One region of the Pseudomonas sp. MT92 genome, then DNA from elsewhere that is predicted to be linked to it. Evidence: predicted binding sites of a transcription regulator. Region 1 holds the regulator's gene; each other region holds the start of a gene.
The links. The regulator sigma-54, encoded in region 1, starts transcription at its own class of promoters, with help from an activator protein. The targets are predictions, from matches to a motif close to ANTGGCATNNANNTTGCTNT.
Positions count from the first base shown of each region.

Region 2: a site for sigma-54 is predicted at 3,740-3,759, ahead of AC1Q6D_RS18745 (DNA translocase FtsK). Genes of this name have one in related genera too.
Region 3: a site for sigma-54 is predicted at 4,089-4,108, ahead of AC1Q6D_RS19125 (circularly permuted type 2 ATP-grasp protein). Genes of this name have one in related genera too.

Region 1 covers NZ_JBXAFA010000011.1:153,638-161,214, forward strand. Annotated here, with positions in the region: gene pmbA (metalloprotease PmbA) at 1-1,288, shown strand, start outside; gene AC1Q6D_RS20850 (HPr family phosphocarrier protein) at 1,377-1,652, opposite strand; gene rapZ (RNase adapter RapZ) at 1,668-2,525, opposite strand; gene ptsN (PTS IIA-like nitrogen regulatory protein PtsN) at 2,528-2,992, opposite strand; gene hpf (ribosome hibernation-promoting factor, HPF/YfiA family) at 3,005-3,313, opposite strand; gene AC1Q6D_RS20870 (RNA polymerase factor sigma-54) at 3,388-4,881, opposite strand; gene lptB (LPS export ABC transporter ATP-binding protein) at 5,066-5,791, opposite strand; gene lptA (lipopolysaccharide transport periplasmic protein LptA) at 5,791-6,339, opposite strand; gene lptC (LPS export ABC transporter periplasmic protein LptC) at 6,326-6,898, opposite strand; gene AC1Q6D_RS20890 (KdsC family phosphatase) at 6,907-7,431, opposite strand; gene AC1Q6D_RS20895 (KpsF/GutQ family sugar-phosphate isomerase) at 7,431-7,577, opposite strand, start outside.
Region 2 covers NZ_JBXAFA010000009.1:263,414-270,990, reverse strand. Annotated here, with positions in the region: gene AC1Q6D_RS18755 (replication-associated recombination protein A) at 1-242, opposite strand, end outside; gene lolA (outer membrane lipoprotein periplasmic chaperone LolA) at 393-1,013, opposite strand; gene AC1Q6D_RS18745 (DNA translocase FtsK) at 1,080-3,491, opposite strand; gene trxB (thioredoxin-disulfide reductase) at 3,810-4,769, shown strand; gene aat (leucyl/phenylalanyl-tRNA--protein transferase) at 4,834-5,514, shown strand; gene AC1Q6D_RS18730 (arginyltransferase) at 5,584-6,291, shown strand; gene infA (translation initiation factor IF-1) at 6,403-6,621, shown strand; gene clpA (ATP-dependent Clp protease ATP-binding subunit ClpA) at 6,858-7,577, opposite strand, start outside.
Region 3 covers NZ_JBXAFA010000010.1:42,311-49,887, reverse strand. Annotated here, with positions in the region: gene AC1Q6D_RS19140 (c-type cytochrome) at 1-819, shown strand, start outside; gene AC1Q6D_RS19135 (transglutaminase family protein) at 878-1,687, opposite strand; gene AC1Q6D_RS19130 (alpha-E domain-containing protein) at 1,684-2,634, opposite strand; gene AC1Q6D_RS19125 (circularly permuted type 2 ATP-grasp protein) at 2,647-4,056, opposite strand; gene AC1Q6D_RS19120 (ribonuclease E inhibitor RraB) at 4,385-4,726, opposite strand; gene AC1Q6D_RS19115 (hypothetical protein) at 4,938-5,171, opposite strand; gene speE (polyamine aminopropyltransferase) at 5,333-6,208, opposite strand; gene AC1Q6D_RS19105 (PLDc N-terminal domain-containing protein) at 6,473-6,664, opposite strand; gene AC1Q6D_RS19100 (hypothetical protein) at 6,747-7,277, opposite strand; gene AC1Q6D_RS19095 (ankyrin repeat domain-containing protein) at 7,374-7,577, opposite strand, start outside.

The DNA of each region.
Region 1 (7,577 bases):
GCAGATCATCGCTGAAGCCAGGCGCCAGGGGGCCAGTGCCTGTGAAGTGGCGGTGTCCCTGGAGCAGGGCCTGTCGACCACGGTGCGCCAGCGCGAAGTCGAAACCGTCGAATTCAATCGTGATCAGGGATTCGGTATCACCTTGTACGTTGGCCAGCGCAAGGGGTCGGCCAGCACCTCGGCCAGCGGTCCAGAGGCGATTCGTGAGACCGTAGCCGCCGCCTTGGCCATTGCCAAACACACCTCGGAAGACGAAGCGTCGGGTCTGGCGGATGCTGCTCTGATGGCGCGTGACGTTCAGGATTTCGACCTGTTCCACCCATGGGATATCACGCCGGAGCAGGCAATCGAGCAGGCGCTGACCTGTGAAGCGGCCGCATTTGCTGCCGACAGCCGGATCAAGAATGCCGATGGCACTACGCTGAGCACTCATCAAGGCTGCCGTGTCTATGGCAACAGCCACGGTTTTATCGGCGGTTATGCGTCGACCCGGCACAGCCTGAGCTGCGTGATGATCGCCGAGGCCGATGGTCAGATGCAGCGCGATTATTGGTATGACGTGAATCGCCAGGGCAATTTGCTGGCTGATCCGGTGAGCATTGGCCAGCGTGCCGCACAACGGGCGGCAAGCCGTCTCGGCGCGCGTCCGGTGCCAACCTGCGAAGTGCCGGTGCTGTTTTCCGCCGAGTTGGCCGGTGGTTTGTTCGGCAGCTTCCTGTCGGCGATTTCCGGCGGCAGCCTGTATCGCAAGTCATCGTTCCTTGAAGGCACCCTGGGTCAGAAGCTGTTTCCTGAATGGCTGACCATCGATGAGCGTCCGCATTTGATGCGTGCCTTGGGCAGCGCGGCCTTCGATGGCGATGGTCTGGCGACTTACGCGAAGCCGTTCGTTGAAAAGGGCGAGCTGGTGTCCTACATCCTCGGTACTTACTCCGGTCGCAAGCTCGGCATGCCGAGCACCGCGAATGCCGGAGGCGTGCATAACCTGTTCGTCACCCATGGTGATGAAGATCAGGCGGCCTTGCTGCGTCGCATGGGGCGTGGCCTGCTGGTGACCGAATTGATGGGGCAGGGCCTGAATATGGTCACGGGCGACTACTCCCGTGGCGCGGCGGGTTATTGGGTCGAGAACGGTGAAATTCAGTTCGCGGTCCAGGAAGTGACCATCGCCGGTAACATGCGTGACATGTTCAAGCAGATCGTTGCCGTGGGTAATGACCTGGAACTGCGCAGCAATATCCGTACGGGGTCGGTACTGATCGAGCGGATGACGGTGGCAGGCAGCTAAACTCCCCTGTCACAAAAAAGGCGCACCACCTGATGGGTGGTGCGCCTTTTTTTGTGGGCTATCGAGCGGGTTTGGCCTCGATACGCGTTTACTCGCCTTCGTCGAAATAGCGGTTGATCAGGTCTTTCAACGCATCCAGCGCCTTTTGCGCGTCTTCGCCTTCGGTGTTGATGTAGATTTTGGTGCCCTTGCCAGCCGCGAGCATCATCATTGCCATGATGCTTTTGCCGTCGACCGTAGATTCCGGAGTGCGTCCGACTCTGATCGTGCAGTCCTTGAATTCACCGGCGACTCCGACGAATTTTGCAGAAGCACGGGCGTGCAGGCCCAGCTTGTTGATGATTTCGATTTCCAGAGCAGGCATCGCGGTGTGAATCCTTTAGCTGAGGTCGCGGTGGCGGACCTGGACGTTCTTCAGGGATTGTTGCAGCGTCTTGCCCAAGCGTTCGGTCAGGTAGACGGAGCGGTGATGTCCGCCCGTGCAGCCGATGGCAATGGTGACATAGGCGCGGTTGCTGGCGGCAAAGCGGGGCAACCATTTGAGCAGATATGTGGAAATGTCCTGGAACATCTCTTCCACGTCCGGCTGGGCTGCCAGGTACTCGGCAACCGGTTGATCAAGCCCGGACTGCGCCCGAAGCTCGGGTTTCCAGTAGGGATTGGGCAGGCAGCGCACGTCGAATACCAGGTCGGCATCCACGGGCATGCCACGCTTGAAACCAAAGGACTCCACCAGGAAGGCTGTACCGGGTTCCGGCTGGTTCAACAGGCGCAGCTTGATCGTATCCCGTAGCTGATACAGGTTGAGGTTGGTGGTGTTGACTTTGAGATCGGCAAGGTCGGCTATGGGGCCGAGCAGGCTGGTTTCATCGTTGATCGCTTCAGCCAGCGAACGATTGGCACTGCTCAGCGGGTGACGACGACGGGTTTCCGAAAAACGCTTGAGCAAGGTTTCTTCGTCGGCATCCAGGTACAGAACATCGCACTGGATATGCCGGCTGCGGACTTCTTCGAGCAATTCGGGGAATCGCGACAAGTGACTTGGCAGGTTGCGAGCATCAATGGACACGGCCACCAGCGGCTGTGCCAGTTCGGTGTGGATCAATGCGCGTTCGGCGAGTTCCGGCAGCAACCCGGCGGGAAGGTTGTCGATGCAGTAGTAGCCACTGTCCTCGAGTACATCAAGGGCGGTGCTTTTACCTGAGCCGGAGCGGCCACTGACGATGATCAAGCGCATGATTACTGACCGTTTTGCTCGTCCAGGACAACCTGATACAAGGCTTCATTGCTCGGGGCGCTGCGCAGTTTTTCGCGCACTTCCTTGCGGTCGAGCATGCTGGCAATTTGGCGCAAAAGTTCCAGGTGCGCATCGGTAGCGGCTTGCGGGACCAGTAGAACGAACAACAGGTCAACCGGTGCGCCGTCGATGGCGTCGAAATCTATGGGAGCATCGAGGTGCATCAGGGCACTGATGGGTGAAGAGCAGCCCTTCAGGCGACAGTGGGGAATGGCGATGCCGTTGCCAAAACCCGTCGAGCCGAGTTTTTCACGGGCAATCAACGCCTCGAAGACATCTTGCATCTCCAGATCCGGCACTTCCCGGGCGATCAGGTTGGCAATTTGTTCGAGGGCTTTCTTTTTACTGCCGCCCGGCACGTTCACAAGGGAACGGCCGGGGGTCAGGATGCTTTCAAGTCGGATCATGGGTTGGGGGTGTTAACGACCGGTAGCGCCCTGGAGGAGGCTCTGGGTCTTTTCCTTATGCTTTTTGAGTTGTTTATCCAGCTTGTCGGTCAGTGCGTCGATCGCCGCGTACATATCGGTATGTTCCGCGTTCGCGACCACTTCATTGCCGGGAATATGCAGCGTGGCTTCGATTTTCTGCTTCAACTTTTCGACGGTCATCGTGACCTGTACGTTGGTGATCTTGTCGAAGTGCCTCTCTAACCGTTGGAGTTTTTCGCCGATGTAGGTGCGAAGAGGTTCGGTCACTTCCAGTTGGTGTCCACTGATGTTGACTTGCATACAGCTTCTCCTTCGTTGCCAGTGCATAAAGCGGTAGATCAAATGATCTACCACTGGAACGCTGTGGCGTGGCTCTACATCAACCGCTTGCGTTCGCTCGAAGGCGCGATCCCCAGGGATTCGCGGTACTTGGCGACGGTGCGGCGAGCCACCTGAATGCCTTGTGCCTCCAGTAAACCAGCGATCTTGCTGTCACTCAACGGCTTTTTCTGATTTTCCGCGGCAACCAGTTTTTTGATGATCGCGCGGATCGCCGTGGACGAGCATTCGCCGCCTTCGGAGGTGCTGACATGGCTGGAGAAAAAGTACTTCAGTTCATATATGCCCCGAGGGGTATGCATGAATTTCTGTGTGGTCACCCGTGAAATTGTCGACTCGTGCATGCCAACCGCCTCGGCGATGTCATGCAGGACCAACGGTTTCATGGCTTCGTCGCCGTACTCCAGGAAGCCGCGCTGATGCTCGACAATCTGGGTGGCAACTTTCATCAGGGTTTCATTGCGGCTTTGCAGGCTCTTGATGAACCAGCGGGCTTCCTGCAACTGATTGCGCATGAACGTGTTGTCGGCGCTGGTGTCGGCGCGACGCACGAAACCGGCGTACTGGGCGTTGACCCGAAGACGCGGTACCGATTCCTGGTTGAGTTCCACCAGCCAGCGTTCGTTGTCCTTGCGCACGATCACGTCGGGAACCACGTATTCGGCTTCAGTGGATTCGATTTGCGAGCCCGGGCGCGGATTAAGGCTTTGAACCAGTTCGATCACTTGGCGCAGCTCATCTTCCTTGAGCTTCATGCGGCGCATCAGCTGGCTGTAATCGCGGCTGCCGAGCAAGTCGATGTAGTCGGTGACCAGGCGCTTTGCTTCGGCGAGCCAAGGGGTTTTGGCCGGCATCTGGCGTAATTGCAGCAGCAGGCATTCGCCCAGGTTGCGGGCGCCGATTCCGGCGGGTTCGAATTGCTGGATGCGGTGCAGGACGGCTTCGATTTCGTCCAGTTCGATGTCCAGCTCCGGGTCGAAGGCTTCGAGTATCTCCTCGAGCGTCTCGTCCAGGTAGCCCTGATTGTTGATGCAATCGATCAGGGTCACGGCGATCAGGCGATCGGTGTCGGACATGGGCGCCAGGTTCAATTGCCACAGCAAATGGCTTTGCAGGCTTTCACCGGCCGATGTGCGGGTGGTGAAATCCCACTCGTCGTCATCGTTGCTCGGCAGACTGCTGGCGCTGGTCTGGTAAACGTCTTCCCAGGCGGTATCGACGGGCAGTTCGTTGGGGATACGCTCGTCCCAGTCGCCTTCCTCGAGGTTATCAACCGTCGGTGCGCTTTCCTGGTAGGAGGGTTCCTGAATGTCGGGGTTGGGTTTCTGTTCGGCGTTGTCGGCCAAGGGGTCGCTGTTATCGAAGTCGTCGCCTTCTTCCTGGCGTTCGAGCATCGGATTGGACTCCAGGGCCTCCTGGATTTCCTGTTGCAGGTCCAGGGTCGACAATTGGAGCAGGCGGATGGCCTGTTGCAGCTGCGGTGTCATCGTCAGCTGCTGGCCCATTCTCAAGACTAGCGATGGTTTCATGGCAGGGGCTAAACACCTTATTCGCCGGCGCACATGCGCCATCCACTACAGGGCGCCGGAGCGCCAAACATAAGCAAATTATATGCCTGAAACTGAAGTGTTTGCCTAGAGCGCTGTAACAATAAAAAAGTGTTGATTTTTTATCGAGACAAGCGCTCGGTCGACTAGCCAGACACCTCGGTGCTTACAGGCGGAACTCATGGCCCAAATACACTTCCTTGACCAGATCGTTGGCCAGGATGGTTGCAGCGTCGCCTTCGGCGATCAATTGGCCATCGTTGACGATGTAGGCGGTTTCACAGATGTCGAGGGTGTCACGGACGTTGTGGTCGGTGATCAGCACGCCAATGCCCTTGGCCTTGAGGTGATGGATGATCTGTTTGATGTCGCCTACCGAAATCGGGTCCACGCCGGCGAAGGGCTCGTCGAGGAGGATGAATTTCGGGTTGGTGGCCAATGCCCGGGCGATTTCCACACGGCGGCGTTCGCCACCGGACAGGCTCATGCCGAGGTTGTCGCGGATGTGGCTGATGTGGAATTCCTGCAGCAGGCTTTCCAGCTCCTTGCGGCGACCGGCCTTGTCGAGTTCCTTGCGGGTCTCCAGGATCGCCATGATGTTGTCGGCGACCGAGAGTTTGCGGAAGATCGACGCTTCTTGCGGCAGATAGCCGATACCGGCCTTTGCGCGGCCGTGCATTGGCTGGTGGCTGACGTCCAGGTCGTCGATCAGTACGCGGCCCTGATCGGCCTGTACCAGGCCTACGATCATGTAGAAACAGGTGGTCTTGCCAGCGCCGTTAGGGCCTAGCAGGCCAACGATCTGACCGCTGTCGATGGACAGGCTGACATCACGGACGACCTGGCGGCTCTTGTAGCTCTTGGCCAGATGCTGAGCTTTCAGAGTTGCCATTACTGGGCCTTTTGCTCGTCGGTTTTCTTCTTCGGCTGGATCACCATGTCGATGCGCGGACGCGCTTCGGTGACCTTGTTACCTGTCGCACGGCCAGCGCTCGCAAGCTTCTTGACGGTGTCGTAGACGATTTTTTCGCCCTGGGTGGTGTTGTTGTCCTTGTCGATGACTTTGGCGCGATCGATCAGTACGACGCGGTTTTGCGCGGCGTGGTACTGGATGGTCACTCCCCAGCCCTGGACAGGCTTGGTGTCGCCCTGGGTTTGCAGTTGTTCGAAGTAGGCCAGGTTGCCTACAGAGGTCACTACATCGATATCGCCGGTCGGCGTGCGGGTGATGGTCACGGTGTTGCCGGTGACCTTCATCGAGCCCTGGGTAATGATCACGTCACCTTTGTAGGTGGCAACGCCATTCTTGTCGTCCAGTTGGGCGTCGTCGGCTTGAATGCGGATAGGCTGCTCTTGATCGTTCGGCAGAGCCCAGGCGCTCACGCTTCCCAGTGCTGCGCCCAGACTGAGCAAAATAGGGAGGGTTTTAACGAGCCTCATACTGTCCTCTTACGTTCGATAGCAGGTGTATCCTGCTTTCTTTCAAATACGCTTTCATTCCGGTACCGGTCGATACGCCGCCAGCGCCGTCGATTCTAACGGGTTGCTCGGTCTGCGCATATTGTTGCTGCGGGAACACCGTCATTCGAGTGGTGGTGATCAGGGTTCTGCGGTTTTTTTCATCAAAGCGCGTGATGCGTACCGAATCGATCAATTCAACCTGCGTGCCGTCCGGGTTGACCTCACCTTTTTCGCTCTGGACGTGCCACGGGAACTCGGTGCCGCGGAACATGTTCAGGTCAGGGTTGGTCAGCAGCGTGACTTCGCTTGCTTTGAGGTGCTCGACTTTGTCGGAAGTCATTTCGTATTGAAGCCTGCCATCAGGCAGGAACTGCACGCTGTGGGCGTTGGTAGCGTAATAATCGATTTCGCTTTCGTCGACATGCGCGATCGGTTTGTCGAGGAAGCGTTCCGGGCTGATGTTCCAATAGCCGACCGCGGCGAAAATCGCCGCAATGCAACCGAACACCAGAATGTTGCGAATTTTTTTGTTCAGCATGGTTTGGCTCACAGGTACGCGGCGTTGGCCGCATCGAGACGGCCCTGGGCGCGCAGGATCAATTCGCAGAATTCGCGGGCGGCACCCTCGCCACCGCGGGCCAGGGTTACTCCGTGAGCGTGTTCACGCACAAAGCTTGCGGCATTGGCCACCGCCATGCCCAGGCCGACGCGGCGAATGACCGGCAGGTCCGGCAGGTCGTCGCCTAGATAAGCGACCTGCTCATAGCTTAGGTTGAGTTGGCCGAGAAGCTCGTCGAGCACCACCAGTTTGTCTTCGCGCCCCTGGTACAGATGCGGGATGCCAAGGTTTTTCGCCCGTCGCTCAACCACCGGGGTTTTGCGGCCGCTGATGATCGCGGTCTGGACGCCGGCCGCCATCAGCATCTTGATGCCCTGGCCGTCGAGGGTATTGAAGGTCTTGAATTCGCTGCCGTCTTCGAGAAAGTACAGGCGCCCGTCGGTCAGGACGCCATCGACATCGAATACTGCCAGTTTGATGTGTTGGCCGCGTTGCAGCAGGTCCGCGCTCATTACATTACTCCTGCACGCAGCAAATCGTGCATGTTCAAGGCGCCGACCGGGCGGTCTTCGCTGTCGACCACGACCAATGCGTTGATTTTATGATCTTCCATGATTTTCAGGGCCTCGGCGGCGAGCATCTCGGCGCGGGCGGTCTT
Region 2 (7,577 bases), on a different contig from region 1:
ACCGCCGACACCGTTTCGAAGTGCGCGTCCGAGACTTCCGCCAGCAGACGCGCCAGGGTGGTCTTGCCCACGCCCGGCGGCCCCCAGAAGATCATCGAATGCAGGGCACCCTGCTCCAGGGCTTCGCGCAATGGCTTGCCGCGAGCGAGCACGTGTTCCTGACCGACGTACTCGTCCAGATTGGTCGCGCGCAAACGGGCGGCCAATGGCTGGGCAATCGGGGCACTGCGAAACAGGTCCATCACTACCTCTGAAACCTCAATTGAACACCGTCCCCACTGTAGGAGCGAGCCTGCTCGCGATGGACTCAAGGGCACCGCTGGGTGTCAGGCCGCCAGCGTTATCGTTAACGCCCATCGCGAGCAGGCTCGCTCCTACAAGGGTGTTGTGTGTTATTCCTGGATCACGTCCGCACCCTTGGGGATGTCGAACTTGAATTTCGAAGCCGGGATCGGCTCGTTGGCCTTCACGCCAGTGAACAGGATATTGGTGCGCTGACCGACACTGTCAATCAATTGCATGTCATTGACCAGGCCATTGCGGAACGACAGACGCAGGCTGTCGAACAGGGTGTCCTTGGTTTTCGGCTTCAAGGTGAAGTCGATCACGCCGCCGGCTTCCTTGGCGCTGATGTCGAAGCTCTGGCTGATCTTGGACACGTCACCGGACAGCAGCAAGGCTGGGGTCTGGGTCAGGCGTTGGTCGAGATTCTTGATGGTGGCCTGCTCCAGATCGGGGTCCCACAGGGTCACTTTCTTGCCGTCGGAGACCATGGTCTGTTCGGCTGGCGCATTGGTGTGCCAGTAGAACAATCCCGGGCGTTGCAGGGACATTTCACCGGCCGTTTCCTGCAATTGGGTGCCTGTACCATCGAGGGTCAACTGGGAGAAACGTGCGGTCAGGGTCTGGGATTTTTCCAGCAGTTGGGTCAGACGCGCCACGTCCTTTTCATCGGCGTGGGCCGAGAGCGTGGTCAAGGCCAGTACCGGCAACAGCATGCGGATAAGACGCATGGGAGTCCTCATAATATTCGTGGGAGTGCAGACGGCGCCTCAAGACGCCGTCCTTCAAAAATCAGGTCAGTCGCGCACCGGGCCGGGGGCCAGGACTTCACGCGAGCCGTTGGTGTTCATGGACGTCACGACCCCGGCCATTTCCATGGCTTCGATCATGCGCGCAGCGCGGTTGTAGCCGATTTTCAGCTTGCGCTGAACCGCGGAAATGGACGCGCGACGGCTTTCCAGAACGAACTGCACCGCCTCGTCGTACAGTGCATCAGCTTCGGGATCATCGCCGTCGCCACCACCGCTGCTGCCTTCAAAGCCGCTACCGGCCTCTTCGACACCGTTGAGAATGTCGTCGTTGTACTCCGGCGCACCGCGCAGTTTCCAGGCTTCGACCACCCGGTGTACCTCGTCATCGGAAACGAACGCACCGTGGACGCGAATCGGCAGACTGGTGCCCGGCGGCATGTACAGCATGTCACCATGGCCCAGCAGCTGTTCGGCGCCGCCCTGGTCGATGATGGTGCGCGAGTCGATCTTGCTCGATACCTGGAACGCCATGCGGGTCGGGATGTTGGCCTTGATCAGACCGGTGATCACGTCCACCGACGGACGCTGGGTCGCAAGAATCAAGTGAATACCGGCGGCACGCGCCTTCTGCGCGATACGGGCAATCAGTTCTTCAACCTTCTTGCCGACGATCATCATCATGTCGGCAAATTCGTCGACCACCACCACGATGGTCGGCAGCTTTTGCAGCAACGGCGCTTCGTCGTGGATGCTTTCGCGCTTGTACAGCGGATCGCTCAACGGCTCGCCGGCGTCCTGGGCTTCCTTGACCTTGGCGTTGAAGCCCGACAGGTTTCGCACGCCCATCTTCGCCATCAGCTTGTAGCGCCGCTCCATCTCGGCAACGCTCCAGCGCAGGGCGTTGGCGGCGTCCTTCATGTCGGTGACCACCGGGCAAAGCAGGTGCGGAATGCCCTCGTAGATCGACAGCTCGAGCATTTTCGGGTCGATCATGATCAGCTTGGCGTCTTCCGGGCCGGACTTGAACAGGATCGACAGGATCATCGCGTTCACGCCCACCGACTTACCGGAACCGGTGGTACCGGCCACCAGCAGGTGAGGCATTTTCGCCAGGTCGGTGATCACCGGCTTGCCGCCGATGTCATGGCCCAGGGCCAGGGTGACCGGCGATTTGAAATTGTCGTACTCGGGCGTCGAGAGCACTTCGGAGAAACGCACGATCTGGCGGTCTTCGTTGGGGATCTCGATACCGACCGTGGTCTTGCCGGGAATCACTTCCACGACCCGCACACTGGTCACGGCCAGGGAGCGCGCCAGGTCTTTGGCCAGGTTGGAGATACGGCTGACCTTGACCCCGGCCGCCGGCTGGATTTCGTAACGGGTGATCACCGGACCCGGATGGATCGAGTCCACGGTAACTTCGACGCCGAATTCCTTGAGTTTGATTTCCAGCAAGTGACCGACCGCCGCCAGGGACTCCGGTGAGTAATTGAGCTGTTTCTTTTCCGCAGGGTCGAGAATCGAGATCGGTGGCAAGGTGCCTTCCACGGCGCTGTCGACGAACAGCGGTGCCTGTTTCTCTTTCTGTACGCGCTTGCTTGGCTCGGGCGCCTTGACCGGGGCCGGCGCGATCACAGGCGGTACCTGCTTCTCGCGCTCGGACATGTGCTTGCTCAGCGCCTGCTCACGTTCGATCAGGCGCTCCTTGACCTTGGCCTGCTCGCGTTTGTCGGTGACGGTCGGCGCGACCACGTCATGCACGCGATCATCGACTTCACGCAACTGCGCGACCAGTTGCTTGCGCTCGGTACGGGCCGCCCACCAGCGATTGGCCGCGCCCTGGAACAGTTCGAAAAGGTCGAGGGTGATCTTGCCGGTGACGTCCATCACCTTGAACCAGGACAGGTCGGTGAACACCGTCAGGCCAAACAGGAACAGCGCAATGAACAGCAGCGTTCCGCCCTGGATGTTCAGAGCGTTCTTTGCCAGATCGCCGAGGCTTTCCCCCAGCGCGCCGCCAGCACCGGCCGGCAACCCGGTCGCGGCATGGAAATGGATGTGCGCCAATGCAGCGCCGGACAGCACCAGAAACACCAGGCCGATCAGCCGCCAGGAAAACAGCCAGCCGCTCCACTGCCATGGCTCGTGGCGTTGACGGAATATCTGGTAGGTCTTGATCGCAAGCAGCAGCGGGAAGACGTAGGCGAAATAACCGAGCACCATGAACAGGATATCGGCGCTATAGGAGCCCGCCGGCCCGCCGAAATTCTGTACGTCGTCGATCTTGCTGTTGTGGCTCCACCCCGGATCGTCCTTGCCATAGGTCAACAAGGCCATCATCAGGAACAGGCACAAGGCACCAATGGCGATCAATGCACCTTCCTTGAGTCGGTAGTGCAAATGCTGGCGCCAGAGCGGAACGACGGCTGGTTTAGGTGCTGCGGTGGATTTCTTCAAAACGCTTCTTTTCCTGCGCCTATGGCGCGTCCATCTGTTGAATGACTATAAAAACTGCCAAAAAAACTGCCCAATCCAGGCAGGTAAAAAGTTAACGGGCGTAACAAGTACTACTTTTAACATTGCGCCTCGGTTTTTATAAACACGAAACGCACTGCTTATTTTGTTACAAACACTGTGACAGCCACGCATTGTACGGGTTTGTTCGTCCGATGCCATGCTTGAAACCTTAGGTTGCAGCATAGTCAAAAGCACATTACGTGCGACTCAATTTGAGCACGCATTCTCTTTTGTGACAAAGGCTTATGAGGTGTTTTTATGAGCAAAGCGAAGCATCACCGCCTGATCATTCTGGGTTCCGGCCCCGCCGGTTACAGCGCAGCCGTGTATGCCGCCCGCGCCAACCTCAAACCCGTTGTCATTACCGGCATACAGGCAGGTGGCCAGCTCACCACCACCGTCGAAGTCGATAACTGGCCCGGCGATGTCGAAGGCCTCACAGGCCCTGCCCTGATGGAGCGCATGCAAAAACACGCCGAACGTTTTGACACAGAGATCGTCTACGACCACATCCACACGGCCAAGTTGCAACAGCGCCCGTTTGAACTCACGGGAGACAGCGGAACCTACACGTGCGATGCGCTGATTATTGCCACTGGAGCCTCCGCGCAATACCTGGGTCTGCCCTCGGAAGAAACGTTTGCCGGCAAAGGGGTTTCGGCTTGCGCGACTTGCGACGGCTTCTTCTATCGCAATCAGGTCGTCGCCGTGATCGGTGGCGGCAATACGGCGGTTGAAGAAGCGTTGTACCTGTCCAACATTGCCAGGGAAGTGCATCTGATTCACCGTCGGGACAAGTTGCGCTCGGAGAAGATCCTTCAGGACAAACTCTTCGAGAAAGCCGCCAATGGCAATATCCGCCTGCACTGGAACCAGCATCTGGATGAAGTGTTGGGCGATGCCAGTGGCGTCACCGGTGCGCGCCTGCGTGACAGCCACACCGGAGCCACCCAGGAGCTGCCACTCGCTGGCGTGTTCATTGCCATCGGCCACAAGCCCAACACCGACCTTTTCACCGGCCAGCTGGAAATGCGTGACGGCTACCTGCTGGTCAAGGGTGGCAGCGAAGGCGACGCCACAGCGACGGCCATCGCCGGTGTATTTGCCGCGGGTGATGTGGCCGACCATGTCTATCGCCAGGCCGTCACTTCGGCAGGAGCCGGCTGCATGGCGGCACTGGACGCGGAAAAATACCTCGACGACATTCCCGTCGTTTGACGGCACACTAAGTGGCGGATCGACAATCCGCCACTGCCCTCCCCTCTCTGCAAGCCCGGACGCCATGCTTACTTGGTTACAACGCAATACCCTGACGTTCCCGCCGCTGGATAAAGCCATGCGCGACCCCAACGGTCTGCTGGCCGCCGGCGGCGATCTGTCCGCCGACCGGCTGATCCGGGCGTACCGGCACGGTTGCTTTCCCTGGTTCTCGGAAGGCCAGCCGATTCTCTGGTGGTCGCCGGACCCGCGCACCGTGCTTTTTCCCGACGAACTGCACGTCTCGCGCAGCCTGAACAAATTGCTGCGCCAACAACGCTATCAGGTGACCTTCGACCAGGATTTTGCCGCCGTCATCCGTGCCTGCGCAGCACCGCGCGACTACGCCGATGGCACCTGGATCACGCAAGCCATGCAGGACGCTTACCTGGAACTGCACAAGCGCGGTTATGCGCATTCGGTGGAGGTCTGGGATCAGGGTGAACTGGTTGGCGGGCTGTACGGCCTGGCAATGGGGCAATTGTTTTTCGGCGAGTCCATGTTCAGCCGCGCCGACAACGCCTCCAAGTATGGCTTTGCCACCTTGGTGCAACACCTGAAAGAATGGGGTTTCGTGCTGATCGATTGCCAGATGCCGACCGACCATCTGCATAGCCTCGGTGCGCGAGCGATTCCCCGCAGCGCGTTTGCCGGCTATCTGTCGCAGTACCTGGGCCAGCCCAGCCGTGCGACCTGGGTTTGCTGAGCGACTTTCGCGCGCGTGGCTTACACTTAGAGACGCCCCCTAATTAAAAGTTTATCCCGAGGGTTGATCATGACCGAGTTGGCGCGTTTGAAGTTCTATGCCACTCAGCCCCACTCTTGCAGTTATCTGCCAGAGGAGCAGGCTACAACCCTGTTCCTCGATCCTAGCCAGCCCATGGATGTGCATGTCTATGCGGACCTGTCGGAAATGGGTTTTCGTCGCAGTGGCGATCACCTCTATCGGCCGCATTGTCAAAACTGCAATGCGTGCGTGCCTGCACGCATCCCCGTAGGACAATTCACCCCCAACCGTCAGCAGAAGCGCATTTTCAAACGCAATGCCGACTTGCAGGTACGCCCGGCAAAACCAGGCTTCAGCGAAGAGTATTTCGACCTTTACCAGCGCTACATCGAACAGCGTCATGCCGATGGCGACATGTATCCGCCGAGCCGCGATCAATTTTCGACATTCCTGGTACGTGACCTGCCTTTCTCGCGTTTCTATGAATTTCGCCTCGACGGGCGGCTGCTGGCCATCGCTGTCACCGACCTTCTGCCGAACGGTCTGTCGGCGGTCTACACCTTCTATGAGCCTGCAGAAGACCGCCGAAGCCTGGGGCGTTTCGCGATCCTGTGGCAGATTGGCGAGGCCCGGCGCCTGGGGCTGGACGCGGTCTACCTGGGTTACTGGATCAAGAACTGCAAAAAAATGAGCTACAAGACGCAATATCGACCCATTGAATTGCTGATTAACCAGCGTTGGGTTGCCCTGAACTAGAGCACGGCCTAAACCCCTTGGCTTGAACCCCACTTTTCGGGCACAATGCACGCCGCTTTTGCCTGGCGCAGTTGCACCGGGCCATTCATTGGACACCGAGGGCTTTACTGCATGTCGAAAGAAGACAGCTTCGAAATGGAAGGCACTGTCGTCGACACCCTGCCCAACACCATGTTTCGTGTGGAGTTGGAAAATGGGCACGTCGTAACCGCGCATATTTCCGGCAAGATGCGCAAGAACTACATTCGTATTCTTACCGGTGACAAAGTGCGCGTCGAGCTGACGCCCTATGACTTGAGCAAAGGGCGCATCACTTACCGCGCTCGCTAATCAAGTCAATACAAGACGCCCGGCTTATGCCGGGCGTTTTTGTATGTCCGAAATTTGAAGCCCACCGCAACCAATGTGGAAGCGAGCCTGCTCGCGAAAGCGTCGTGTCAGCCAGCATCTCTTTCACTGCTATAACGCATTCGCGAGCAGGCTCGCTCCCACAAGGGGCAGACGTACATCTGACAGACCGCAAAAAGGCGCCAATCGGCGCCTTTTTGCTTTGCAGCGGTTTAACGTCAGGCCATTTCGGCCGTGGTCTCGAACTCGAAGGTCAGCTCGCCGTCCTTGATGTCGATGTGCACCACACCGCCATGTTCGGCCAGTTCGCCAAAGAGAATCTCCTCTGCCAGCGGACGCTTGATCTTGTCCTGGATCAGGCGAGCCATTGGTCGAGCACCCATTGCTGCGTCGTAACCACCGGCCGCCAGCCAGCTGCGGGCCGCATCGGAAACCTCCAACAGCACACGCTTGTCTTCCAGCTGCGCCTGAAGCTCGATGAGGAACTTGTCCACCACGCTCTTGATAACCTCGTGACTGAGGCGACCAAACTGAATGATGGTGTCCAGGCGGTTGCGGAATTCCGGCGTGAAGCTTTTCTTGATCACTTCCATCGCATCGGAAGAGTGATCCTGATAGGTGAAACCGATCGAGGCACGGGCTGCGGTCTCGGCACCGGCGTTGGTCGTCATGATGACGATCACGTTACGGAAATCCGCCTTGCGCCCGTTGTTATCGGTCAACGTACCGTGATCCATGACCTGCAGCAGCAGGTTGAAGACTTCCGGATGCGCTTTCTCGATTTCATCGAGCAACAGCACGCAGTGAGGCTGCTTGGTAATGGCTTCGGTCAGCAGACCGCCCTGATCGAACCCGACATAGCCCGGAGGCGCACCGATCAGACGCGATACGGTGTGGCGCTCCATGTACTCGGACATGTCGAAACGAACCAGCTCGAC
Region 3 (7,577 bases), on a different contig from region 1:
GACGGCGATCCTTTGAAAGCGCTCACTTTATTCGGGGCCTTGCTGCTCAGCACGCCTCTGTATGCCGCACAGCTGAACCTGCAGCTGGGCGCGAACAACCGCACCTGGCAGACCGAGGAGTTGCTCAATCATCCTCAAGCCCAGACCATCACCGTTACCAATGACGTTTCCTACAAGCGTGACATGAGCTATCGCGCCGTGCCTCTGTCAGTGCTGTTGACCGGCATCAAACCGGACGACCACTTGCAAGCCGTGGCCCTGGACGGTTTTGCTGCCGAGATGGCCGCTGCGCCGCTGCTCAATACCCAAGGCGCGCGTGCCTGGCTGGCGATCGAGGATCCGGCCAAACCCTGGCCGCCACTGTCCGAAGGCAAGCCCGGCGCCGGGCCGTTCTATCTGGTCTGGACCAACCCGCAAGCGGGCAATATCAGCCCGGAGCAGTGGCCGTTCGAAGTCGCGAGCATCAAGCGCATGGCACCGGTGGCCGAACGCTTCCCTGCCCTGCTGCCCGATCCTGCGTTAAAGGCGGACGATCCGGTCAACAAGGGCTTTGCGCTGTTCCAGAAAAACTGCCTGGCCTGTCACCGCCTCAATGGTGCCGGGGATGCGCAATTCGGGCCGGATCTGAATATTCCCTACAACCCGACCGAGTACTTCGGCGCGGACTTCCTCAAGCGCTATATCCGTGATCCGCAGAGTTTGCGTCAGTGGCCGCAGGCGAAGATGCCCGGATTCTCGACCGAGGTGTTGCCGGATGAGGATCTGGGGATGCTGGTGGGGTATTTGAAGCATATGGCGGGGCGCAAGGTGAAGCCCTGACATGATCATGCCTGTGTGAGCAAGCTTGCTCGCTCACACAGGGGTCCGGCCGCCCCGATTACTGCTGCTGGACGGAGATCACCGGCGCGGGCGTCGGTGAAACAAGCACCTTGGCATGCATCTGTTCACACCCGCCGCCGCGGCGCATCCCGCGCACCGGGCAGGCATCCAGATAATCGAGGCCCACGGCCAGTTTCAAATGACGTTCGGGCCGGGCCAGTTCATTGGTCACGTCGAAACTGTACCAGGCGTCATCCAGCCAGGCTTCGGCCCAGGCATGGCTGGCCAGGTGTTCGCTGTTTTCGCTGTACAGATAACCCGAGACATACCGCGCCGGAATCCCCAGGCTGCGGGCACAGGCGAGGAACGCGTGGGTGTGGTCCTGGCACACACCGGAACGACCTGCGAAGGCCTGGGCCGCGCTGGTGTCCACTTCGGTGGCGCCCGGCGTGTAGGTCATGTGCTGGTTCAGGCCATGCATCAAGTCGATCAGCGCCGTGCGATCGCGGCGTTGCTTGCATTCCTTTTCGGCAAACGCGCGCAGGGCTGCGTCGGCTTCGGTCAGGCGGGTGAAGCGCAGGAATGGCAGCGCCGATTGGCTCTCGTGCTCGGCTTCGCGCAATTCGTCGATGTCGACCTGACCACGGGCGCCGATGATGATCGCTTCGTGCGGTTCGTCCATGGTCAGCACGTGCAGGATGTTGCCGAACGGATCGAGTTGCGCGCGCACCGGCCGCGGCAGGTCGAGCTGCCAACTGAGCACGTGCTGGCGCTCGCTGTCATGGGGGGTCAGTCGCAGGTACTGGATGCTCGCGCGCACCTGATCTTCGTAGTGATAGGTGGTCTCGTGGCTAATCGAAAGTCTCATGCCGCCTCCAGATAAGAACTGTGAATCGCGTTACCCAACTGGCGCACCAGCGGGATGAACTCGGTGAGCCAGGCGTGCAGGCCTTCGTCGAGGATTTCGTTGATGCCGGTGTAGCGCAGTCGCGCGTCCATTTCCGCCGCCAGGCGTTGCGCGGGACGGCCGTTGGCTCCCGGCAACTGGGCAAGGATCTGGTCGATTTCTTCGGTGCACGCCCGCAGGGAGCGCGGCACATCCGCCCGCAGCAACAGCAACTCGGCCACATGCCGGGCGCCGGGTGCGTCGCGATAAATTTCGGTGTAGGCCTCGAAGGACGACAAGGCCCGCAGCAAGGCACTCCACTGGTAGTACGCGTGGGCCGTGCCATCGCTGACCGCTTCAGCCTGATCACCCGCCATTTCGTAGCGGGCATCGAGCAGGCGCAACGTGTTGTCGGCGCGCTCGATGAAGGTCCCCAGGCGAATGAAACGGAACGCATCGTTACGCATGATGGTGCCGTAGGACGCGCCCCGGAACAGGTGGGAACGTTCCTTGATCCACTCGCAAAAACGGCTCATGCCGTAGCGACTGAGGCCCTGCTCTGCAATGCCGCGAATTTCCAGCCAGGTCGCGTTGATGTTCTCCCACATGTCCGCGGTGATTCGGCCACGCACCGCGTGGGCACTGGCCCGCGCGGCACCGAGACAGCTGTAGATGCTCGCCGGGTTGGCCGCATCCAAGGCGAAAAAATGCAGCAAGCGTTCGGCATGCAACTCGCCGTGGCGTTCGAGGTAATCGTCCAGGGTGCCGGTGATCAGCAGCGGCATGGCCAGTTCGTGCAGGCCGTCACCGCGTCCATCCTGTGGCATCAGCGACAGCGAATAACTGATGTCGAGCATCCGTGCGAGGTTTTCCGCCCGCTCCAGGTAACGCGACATCCAATACAGATCCGAGGCAGTTCTACTTAACATGACAGGCTTCCTTCAATCCTCGACCACCCAGGTGTCCTTGGTTCCGCCGCCCTGGGAGGAGTTCACCACCAGGGAGCCTTCGCGCAGGGCGACACGGGTCAAACCGCCGGGCACGACCCGGGTTTCGCGACCAGACAAGACAAACGGGCGCAGGTCGATGTGACGTGGCGCGATGCCGCTTTCGACAAAGGTCGGGCAGGTCGACAACGACAGCGTCGGTTGCGCGATATAGGCATGGGGCTTGGCAATGATCCGCGCACGGAAGGCTTCGATTTCCGCCGCCGTCGCCGCCGGCCCCACCAGCATTCCGTAACCGCCGGAGCCCTGGGTTTCCTTGACCACCAGTTCCGGCAGATGGGCCAGGACGTGGGAAAGTTCCGAGGGGTTACGGCACTGCCACGTCGGTACGTTCTTCAGGATCGGTTCTTCATCCAGGTAGAAACGGATCATGTCGGTCACGAACGGGTACACCGACTTGTCGTCCGCCACCCCGGTGCCGATGGCATTGGCCAACACGACATTGCCGGATCGGTAAGACGACAGCAGCCCCGGCACGCCGAGCATCGAGTCCGGATTGAACGCCAGCGGGTCGAGGAAGGCGTCGTCGAGGCGCCGGTAGATCACATCGACGGCTTTTGGCCCGTCGGTGGTGCGCATGAACACCTTGTCGTCACGCACGAACAGGTCCGCGCCTTCCACCAGCTCCACACCCATTTCCCGCGCCAGGAACGCATGCTCGAAAAATGCACTGTTGAAGCGCCCCGGCGTCAACACCACGACGCTCGGGTTGTCGATCGGGCTGGAGCTTTTCAGGGTATCGAGCAACAGGTTCGGGTAGTGGTCGATGGGGGCGATGCGTTGCGCCGCGAACAATTCGGGGAACAGTCGCATCATCATCTTGCGGTCTTCGAGCATGTAGCTGACACCGCTCGGCGTACGCAGATTGTCTTCGAGCACGTAGTACGTGCCGTCGCCGTCGCGCACCAGATCGACACCGGAGATGTGCGAATAGATATCGCGGTGCAGATCCAGCCCCTGCATCGCCAACTGGTATTGCTCGTTGGCCAGCACCTGCTCGGCCGGAATGATGCCGGCCTTGATGATGCGTTGCTCGTGATAGAGGTCGGCGAGGAACATGTTCAACGCCTTGACCCGCTGGATGCAGCCGCGCTCGACAATGCGCCATTCACTGGCGGGAATGCTGCGCGGAATGGTGTCGAAGGGAATCAGGCGCTCTGTCCCCTGCTCATCACCGTAGAGCGTGAAAGTAATCCCGGCGCGATGAAACAACAGATCGGCCTCGCGTCGCCGTTGTGCCAAAAGCTCGTCAGGCGTTTCGGACAGCCAACGGGCAAACTCCCGATAATGCGGGCGGACCTGGCCGCCGGCATCGTACATCTCATCAAAATAGGTGCGGATCATGCCGTACTCCTTGTCACCCGGACATACAGGCCTTCGCAAGGCCCGTGCCATCGGCAGAAACGCTTTGATATCAATCGGTTGGATAATCGTTACGCAGACACCGCACCAATCCTGTGCGGTAAATGCCCCAACCTGATCGCCCCCGCTTCATTGCAAGGCGTTGCAGTCGCCTGTCACCAGCATAGTCTGTGGGAGGCGGCTTGCCGGCGAAGGAGGGTCATTCAGTCATGGAGGGCTCTTCGAGGTCATGTTCGGTTTGCCGGCGACAAAAACGAAAACGGCCAACCCAAAGGTCAGCCGTTACTGATGCTTGCTACTGTTCATAAGTTTATGCGAGTCGCCCTCGTACCTCCTGTTTGACACCCCAGCCTTCAATGATGCCGCCCAATGGCTCGACCACGGCTTCGAAACCCTGCTCGAAGTCGCCGATGTCATCGTAAGTGGCGTACATGACTTTGCTCAGTTCAAGGGCCCATGCGCCGTCATCGCGCACACTGATTTGCGCATTCAGGGATTCACCACGGTAATGACCTGCCGCCCTGCGTGCCCGCTCCTCGTCCGGGAAAATGGCGTAGAACTCGATGGGATGGAACCGTGAAAAGTCGAAACCGCCCTCTTTCATGCGGCGCAGAACGCTGCTGCTGATATCTTCTTGATAGGCTGTGCTCATGAAACGTCCTCCTCAAACTGATGGATAGACTTTCCGTACTCCCAGCGCCCGCCACCGAACGGTGCGAACGACGGCATCCGATGTGCCGACGGGAAACAAGCATGTAGCTGACAAGACCAGACCTTAGCGATCCATTCGCTGATCTCGCCTGCAGATTAGCCCCAAGATAGAGCCGCTGCCAAGGCCTGGTTGAGAATGTGACAGGAGATGTTCAGATTGGCGTGATGCCGAGGATTTGAATGCTGTTCTGGGCCTTGAGACTTTTGACAGTCGCATCGGCGGTTCGCCCTTCCAGATCGTTCAGATCCAGTTCGGCGGCGACGGGAAGCAACCGGGCCTTGATGAGTTTGGCGGCGTGTTCGTTATCCGGGCACTCGTCGCACTCAAAGACTTCGTCGACAGTTTCACCGTGATCATCCACGAAAGTGATTTTCCACTTTTGCATCAGTGCCTCCTCGATAAAACCCATGGATGGGCTTACTTCTATCTCGACCTGATTAGCTGGCTAATCGTTCCGCTGATTTTCCTCCGGCACCTCATGAAAAAAGGGCCGTCAGCGGCGTGATTGAACACCACCGCGGACAGCCCTTTTTGATTGACGCGCTATCAGTCGTTGCTTGGCTTGTTCACAGCCTGCAAAACGTACTGCGGCAAGGCAAAGGCACCGATGTGGATCTCCGGATTGTAGTAGCGGGTGATGATGCCGCTGCCGGCGAACCGTTGTTGCAGGGTTTCGCGGGACAATTTGCGATAAGCGGTATTGGTCGCGCCCCAGGCGAAGGTCATCGCGCCGCCGATATAAGTCGGCACGGCGGCCTGATAGAAGTGCCAGTCAGGGAACAGGCTGCGCAGACGACCGGCGGTGGTTTTGACTTCTTCGATCTGCATGAACGGCGTGCCGTTCTGCGTGACCAGGATGCCGCCTTCGTTCAGGCAGCGGTGGCAGGCCTGATAGAAGTTCTCCGAGAACAGCACTTCGCCTGGCCCGATCGGGTCAGTGGAGTCGGAAATGATCACGTCGAACTTTTCAGTGGTGGTGGCGACGAAGCGCATGCCGTCGTCGATCACCAGGTTCAGGCGTGGATCGTCGAACGCGCCCTTGGAGTGATTCGGCAGGAATTCCTTGCACATTTCGACCACGGTACCGTCGATCTCGACCATGGTGATGTGCTCGACGCTGCGGTGCTTGGCCACCTCACGCAACATGCCGCCGTCGCCGCCACCGATGATCAATACGCGCTTGGCGGTGCCATGGGCGAGGATCGGCACGTGGGTCAGCATTTCGTGGTAGATGAATTCGTCGGCTTCGGTGGTCTGGATCACGCCGTCCAGCGCCATGACCCGGCCCATGCGCGGGTTTTCGAAAATCACCAGGTGCTGGTGTTCGGTGCGCACTTCGTGCAGCAGTTTTTCCATGCGAAAACGCTGGCCATAGCCTTCGTAGAGGGTTTCCAGGTAGTCGTTGGTCGGGGTGATGCTCATGGGAAGTGCTCCGATGAATGCGGGTGGCAACGGACGGTTACCCGCCCATGATGGCCAATCGATCGGCTCGATTGACCGGGAAAGGCGCGCATTCTACGTCGAGGAAGATGACAGGTCGAACCTCACTTGATGTCTCGCCACAATGCCCTGTGGGAGCGAGCCTGCTCGCGATAGCGATTTGTCCGCCACATCAATTCCGAATGTGCCGCCGTCATCGCGAGCTGGCTCGCTCCCACAGATTTTATGTCGCTTGGGAGAATGACTTCAGATTCTGACGTTACCCCGTGGCCCCGCGATCGCCCAAATGATCAGGCCCAAAACCGGCAGCAACAGGATCAACAGCACCCAGAGGACTTTCATCCCGGTTTCGGCGCCACTTTTGAGTACGTTGATGATTGCCCAGATGTCCAGGGCAAGGATGATCAGGCCTACCAGGCTGTTGAACGTGGAACCCATGGTGACGCTCCTGAAGAGTGATTGGCCCTCTTAGGATAGCTGCCCGAGGCCAGGGTTCCGTTTTTATTGACAGCTTGCGGTTTTAAACGTGAACGGCCACTTTCAAGGCTTCCAGGGACGGCGCAGCGGCAATGCCGACTTCGGCGCACAGTTCCAGCACCCGCGGCACGTCGTTGCCGTAGACCAGAACGACTTGCAGTTCATCGTCGAGCAACTGGCTGAAGTTCATCAGCACATAGCCACCGTTTTCCTTGTTCAGGCTGCTCATTTGCACCTGAATGCGATTGAGCGCGGTCAGGGCTTCGGTCTTGGCCAGTTGCTTGGGTTTGATATTGAAGTCGACGCCCGGCCCGAACGAAGCAACGATCTGCGCGAACAGGTCCATGTAGGTGTCGGCCTGGAACATCACGGTCTCCGGCAGACTGCCGACGACCACCCACTCGCCCAGCGGGATCGGGAAGGTGTCGTCGTAGTTGATGTCCGGATTGGCCGCCAGGAAACCCTCGGGGTCCGCGTAAGCCTGGGCCGCCTCGTCAGCGACCTTGAGGATTTCGTCATCGCCCATGCACCCGGAGCTGATTTTGCTGATGAGTTCGACGAGTGCGGCTTTCATGGGGCAGATCCTGTAGCGAGGGAATTTTGAGGGCGCGAAGGATAACGCATTCAGTGAGTGCTGCGCAGGTTGCTCCCTCGCCACAGAAGTACAGCGTCAGCCCAGCAGTTTTTCCAACTGCGCAACGGTGTCCACAGCCCCCATGGTCCTGGCGGCTTCCAGCGCGGTGATGCCATTGGCGTCCCTGGCTTTCGGATCGGCACCTTTGCTGATCAGGTAGTCGACAATGGCGACGCGGTTGAACATCGCCGCCATCATCAGCGCCGTACGGTCATCGAACGACGAGCCTTCGACTTGTGC